2 regions of the Bacillus sp. LLTC93 genome follow, and region 2 is predicted to be linked to the other one. Evidence: predicted binding sites of a transcription regulator. Region 2 holds the regulator's gene; the other holds the start of a gene.
What was found. Region 2 encodes Rex, which represses fermentation and respiration genes when NADH is low (regulators of the CRP and FNR family bind a similar motif). Its sites were predicted from a motif close to TTGTGAAATATTTCACAA; they were not measured.
Positions count from the first base shown of each region.

Region 1: a site for Rex is predicted at 1,355-1,372, ahead of C6W18_RS09310 (cytochrome ubiquinol oxidase subunit I). Genes of this name have one in related genera too.

Region 1 is NZ_PVME01000002.1:798,097-801,263, reverse strand. Features, by position in the region: gene isdG (heme oxygenase) at 1-1,120, shown strand, start outside; gene C6W18_RS09310 (cytochrome ubiquinol oxidase subunit I) at 1,452-2,867, shown strand; gene cydB (cytochrome d ubiquinol oxidase subunit II) at 2,854-3,167, shown strand, end outside.
Region 2 is NZ_PVME01000005.1:175,734-178,900, forward strand. Features, by position in the region: gene C6W18_RS15980 (NUDIX hydrolase) at 1-244, shown strand, start outside; gene tatC (twin-arginine translocase subunit TatC) at 284-1,042, opposite strand; gene C6W18_RS15990 (twin-arginine translocase TatA/TatE family subunit) at 1,049-1,228, opposite strand; gene C6W18_RS15995 (redox-sensing transcriptional repressor Rex) at 1,256-1,909, opposite strand; gene moaC (cyclic pyranopterin monophosphate synthase MoaC) at 1,925-2,416, opposite strand; gene C6W18_RS16005 (ABC-F family ATP-binding cassette domain-containing protein) at 2,555-3,167, shown strand, end outside.

The DNA of each region.
Region 1 (3,167 bases), on a different contig from region 2:
GGATGTGATTGCAATGGATGACGTGAGTCTCAGTCAAGGGGGCTTTCGGCTGTCTTCTATTTCAGCAGCTGTTCCTAAGGGACGAGTGACCGGAATCATTGGACCAAATGGGTCAGGGAAGTCGACTTTTATCAAAGCGGCCGCACGCCTCTCGTCGATAGAAAGCGGCATGATTTACATTCACGATATACCGCAAAAAGAGATGACGGCGCAGGAGATTGCAAAGGAGATCGCTGTTCTCATGCAGACGAGAACGGCCATCCCATCTATGACAGTACGTGAGCTGGTCGCACTTGGACGCAGTCCGCATCGCTCGATCTGGAAAAAGAGCTCGAAGACAGATCATGAAGCGATTGAGTGGGCGCTTGATGTGACGAATGCCCGCGGTAATGAAAACAGAATGCTGCATACATTGTCAGGCGGAGAAAGACAAAAGGCGTATATTGCGATGGCGCTTGCTCAGAAGACAGAGACCATTATTCTGGATGAGCCCACAACTTATTTAGATATTGCACATCAACTTGAATTATTAGAGCTGCTTAAACAGCTGAATCAGACGCATGGGATCACCATTTTAATGGTTCTTCATGATCTGCAGCAGGCAGCAAAATATTGTGACCGCCTCATTGCGATGAAGCGTGGTCAGGTGCACCAAATAGGGTCACCAACAGAAGTATTAACAGAAGACTTTTTCAAAGAGGTCTTTGGGATTCATGCAGAGGTTCACTTGGATGGAGAGCATCCGCTCATCATCCCAATCGCTTCGATCCAACAACAAAAGGGAGATGAAAAGAACATGATCATTGTAAACAACCAAGTAAGAGTAGAAAAAGGCAGTGCCGAGCATCTTGTCAAACGATTTAACAAGCAGGGACAAGTAGAATTCATGGAAGGGTTTTTAGGCATGGAAGTATGGGTCACACAGCAGACAACAGATTACGATGAAGTGACCATTCATACCCGCTGGAACCGAAAGGAAGACTTTGTGAACTGGACAAAATCTCAGGCGTTTGGTGATGCGCACGCTCATGGAAAAGCAAAACCTGAAGGGTTATTAAAAAACAAAATTACGTACTATGAAGTTCAAGTGACAAGACCTGCTTTACAGAAAAAAGCCTAAATGTCATTACAGCGCTGCCGCCGAGGTGCAGCGCTATTTTTTTTGCAGTTTTTTTCTTTCCGTCACATTTTTTTGACAAAGTATTCAAACAACTGACACAATACCATCCAAATTTTAGGTAAAATTTACTTTATTTTTGAAGCGTATGGGTGTAAAGTACAGGTATAAATAACTAACCGAATGAAATTCAAGAGTAAATTTTCACCGAGTGAACCATTTCAAACAGGCTATTGATTGTGAATTATTGAACAAGTAGTGAAGTTTTTGTGAAATGGTGAGCATAAAGATCTCGAATTATTCGGCATGTGAAAGTAAGGGAGGATGTAAGGCTGTGAGTGAGCTGTTTTTAGCAAGATTTCAATTTGCCTCAACGACATTATTTCATTTTATATTTGTTCCTATGTCTATAGGTTTGGTGTTTATCGTCGCATTGATGCAGACCCTTTATGTCGTCAAGAAAAAAGACATCTATAAAAAGATGGCGAAGTTTTGGGGGCACCTGTTCTTACTCAACTTTGCAGTAGGTGTGGTGACAGGGATTCTGCAGGAATTCCAGTTTGGGATGAACTGGTCAGATTATTCAAGGTTTGTCGGTGATGTCTTTGGTGCACCGCTTGCCATTGAAGCGCTTTTGGCCTTTTTCCTTGAATCTACATTTATTGGCCTTTGGATATTCGGCTGGGATCGTCTGCCGAAGAAGATTCATTTATTGTGTATTTGGATTGTTTCAATTGGTACGATTTTCTCAGCATTTTGGATTTTAGTAGCCAACTCATTTATGCAGGAACCAGTTGGATTTGTCATGAAAAATGGCCGTGCAGAAATGAATGATTTTGGTGCACTGGTCACGAATCCTCAGCTTTGGGTTGAGTTCCCGCACGTTCTGTTTGGTGCGCTTGCGACGGCAGCTTTCTTTATTGCAGGAGTTAGTGCCTATAAAATGATCAAAAAACAAGAAATCGCCTTTTTCAAAAAATCATTCCAGATTACCATGATCCTTGGTTTAATTGCTGGTTTAGGTGTAGCATTCACTGGACACGATCAAGCGAAGCATTTAATGAAATCACAGCCGATGAAGATGGCAGCAAGTGAAGCCCTTTGGAAGGATAGTGGAGATCCAGCGGCTTGGACGCTATTTGCTAACATAGACACAGATAAAAAAGAAAACTCTGCGGAAATCAATATTCCGTTTGCTTTAAGTTACTTGGCTTATTCGAAGTTTAGTGGAGATGTTCCAGGTATGCTGACACTTCAAAAAGAATATGAAGCCAAGTTTGGCCCGGGAGACTACATTCCACCAGTGAAAACAACATTCTGGAGCTTTAGAATCATGGTCGGTGCCGGCATGCTCATGATTTTTGCTAGTATGATTGGCTTGTACTTGAGCTTTAAAAAGAAACTTGAAACGAACAAATGGTATTTACGCTTCATGGTAGGGATGATTGCGTTCCCGTTTATTGCGAACTCAGCTGGCTGGATCATGACGGAGATCGGGCGTCAGCCGTGGACCGTCTTTGGTATGATGACGACGGCTCAATCGATTTCACCGAACGTATCGTATGGCATGCTGTTATTCTCAGTCATTAGCTTTACGACCATTTATCTGATTCTTGCCATCTTGCTTGCCTACTTATTCATTCGAGAAATTAAAAAAGGTGCACATTCTGAAGAGAATACAGATCAAAAGGATGAAACGGACCTGTCTACAGATCCATTTGATGGAGGCGCATATCATGGCATATCTTAACGAGATTTGGTTTATTCTTGTCGCAGTATTGTTTGTTGGTTTTTTCTTCTTAGAGGGATTTGATTTTGGTGTAGGGATGTCCATGCAGCTGCTTGGAAAGGATGGGCATGAGCGCCGCATTTTAATCAATACGATTGGTCCTTTCTGGGATGCGAATGAGGTCTGGCTGATTACAGCTGGTGGTGCTATTTTCGCTGCATTTCCTCATTGGTATGCCACGATGTTCAGCGGATACTATATTCCGTTTACGGTTCTCCTATTAGCGCTCATTGGGCGGGGGGTCGCCTTTGAATTCCGAGG
Region 2 (3,167 bases):
AGAGCACATGGAAGTTCATCTACAGAAAGAAGAAGTCGCTGGTTTGTACAGAGCAAAGCTGCTTGATGCACAGCAGCTTTTAACAGGAACTTGCGAAAGAATTCAAATCGAGGGCTTTGAAATGAATACAAGCGGAGAACGACGTGAGGAAAGCAGGGAAGTCCATGTTCAAGATTTTGTCCCGCATGAACCTGCCTATTATGAGCACCTCTTTCATGCGATCAATCAATTCCTTTCACAATAGAAAAAGCATCGTGATCACATATTGGATCACGATGCTTTTTTATGAGACATAATGACTTTCTTTCTCCTCAGTTTGCTGCATTTTGCGATAGGTTACTCTTGAAATGACAATACTCACTTCATACAAAACGAGCATTGGCAAGGTAACCATGAGGTGAGAAACAAGCTCTGGCGGTGTAATGAGTGCGGCAATGACAAGGAGGACAAAATAGGCATACTTCCGTATTTTCGATAAAAACATTGGTGTAATGATGCCAAGTCTTGTGAGAAACATCAACACGACAGGCATCTGAAACAAAAATCCAAATGGAAGTGTTAACTGCATCAGAAATGTAAAATACTCATGAATCCCAATCACTTGCTCTACATTTAAATCATTCGACATTCGTATCATAAAATCGACGACAAACGGAAACAAAATAAAATAAGAGAAAGCCACACCGCTCAAAAATAAAAGCAGTGCAATCGGAATGTAAGCAAGTGTCACCTTTCTTTCTTTTTCATATAAGCCAGGACTCACAAACGCCCAAAGCTGATATAAAATAACGGGACACGTCAAAACCAAAGCAATGACAAATGCGAACTGCATAAACACGTACAGTGGGTCTGTGAGCTTAAACGCGTTCAGTGTCAGTGTTGCCGCTTCATCGGTATTTTGCAAATACACAATGACCGGCTTAGCGAGAAAAAAACCTGCCACCATAAAGGTGACAAAAAACATCGCAATGATCACTAAACGTTTTCGCAGTTCCACAATATGCTCCATAAGCGGCATATCTTTGACATTCATGAAGCTCATCCTATTCTACTGATCTTCTTTTTTCTTTTTTTCTTCCTGATCATCAGCTAAACCTTTTGTGGCATTTTTGAATTCACGTAATGTATCTCCTGCTGCTCTTCCTAATTCAGGAAGCTTTTTCGGCCCAAAAATAATGAGCGCAACAATCGCAATCAGAACCAAACTTCCAGGACCGATCGGACCCATTTGCTCCACCCCCTTTACCCCGTTTCATCAATCCTCCTGCGTAACAGAGTAATGCTTTAAGAAATACACAAGAGACTGAAGTTCAACCGCCAAATCTATATGATGAATTCGAATGTGTTCCGGCACATTCAATCGAGCCGGCGTAAAGTTAAGGATTCCTTTGATGCCAAGGGCAATCAAACGATCTGTAATGGACTGAGCTGCTACGGCAGGTACTGTCAAAATCGCAACAGGAATATCTCCTACCTCTTGAACATGCTCTTCAAGCTTATCCAAATCATAGACAGGCACGCCGCCTATCTCACTTCCTATTTTACTCTCATTGACGTCAAAAGCCATTGAAATTTTTGTATTATTATTTTTTATGAAATTATAGTGTAAAAAAGCCGTTCCTAAATTCCCGACACCGATGAGCATCACATTGGTCATTTCATCTTGGTCAAGAGTCTTTCTAAAGAAGGTCAAGAGGTAATCGACATTATAGCCATACCCTTTCTTCCCTAGTGCACCAAAATACGAAAAATCTCGGCGAATGGTGGCAGAATCCACTTTGACTGCATCACTAAGCTCTGCCGATGACACCCTTTGTTTTCCTGATGCATGCAGATTTTTTAAAAAACGGTAGTAAAGCGGCAAACGTTTGGCTGTCGCTTGTGGAATTTTTGACTGGTCTATATTCATATAAGATCCTCCAACTTAAATATCAGATGCTCTGTGAAAATCACCGTTTTTCCCGCCTGTCTTTTCAACTAGATAGGTGGGACCGATGATCATGCCTTTATCGATCGCTTTACACATGTCGTAAACGGTCAGTGCACATACTGAAGCAGAAGTGAGCGCTTCCATCTCCACACCCGTTCTTCCTTTTGTTTTGACCTGTACTTGTATGTTCAGAATGTGCGCATTTCCGTCTTCCTCCCAATCAAAGGAGATATCCACGCCTTTTAGTGCGAGCGGATGACACATTGGAATGATGTTGGACGTTTGCTTTGCTGCCATAATGCCAGCAACCTGTGCGACAGACAGCACATCCCCTTTTCCAATTTCATGTTGTTGTATTTTATGAAACACTTCTTTTATCATACGAACGCTTGAAGCAGCAACGGCGGTTCTCACTGTAGACGATTTGTCACTAATGTCGACCATCTTTGCTCTTCCTTGTTCGTTAAAGTGGCTAAATTGACTCATCTTTCAACGCTCCCTCACTCAAATCATACACTATTTTTTCCTATCTGTCTTTCATTTGACCGTTGTGATTGTATGTAAGATTTGCCGGTTTACTGCTGATAAGCTACACTTAACATATTATAGCAGAGGTGAAGTTACATGATGATTCTACAAGTGAATCAGCTGTCCAAATCGTTTGGCGCTGATACCGTTTTAACGAATATAAAATTGGAAGTCAAAGCAAAGGATCGTATTGCCATTGTTGGTCGTAACGGCGCAGGCAAATCCACGCTTTTAAAAATTATTGCCGGTCAAATGTCTTACGAGCAAGGTGAGATCATCAAACCGAAAGACCTATCAATCGGCTATTTAGCACAGCACACCGATGTGACGTCTACACGTACGTTAAAAGACGAATTATTATCGGTTTTTGATCATTTAAAAGGGATGGAACAAGAGATGAGAACCATTGAGGAAAAAATGGCTTCTTCCACAGGTTCAGAGCTGGATTCCCTGATGAAAACCTATGACAGGCTGCAGCAGGAATTTAAAGATCAAGGTGGCTATCAATATGAAGCAGATGTCCGTTCCATCCTTCATGGTCTCGGCTTTAGTCATTTTGAAGATGAGGCAACCGTCCAATCATTAAGCGGCGGCCAGAAAACCCGTCTAGCACTTGGAAAGCTCTTATTAATGAAACCAGAACTCTTAATTCTGGATGAGCCGACCAACCATTTAGATATTGATACCTTATCATGGCTTGAGCAGTATT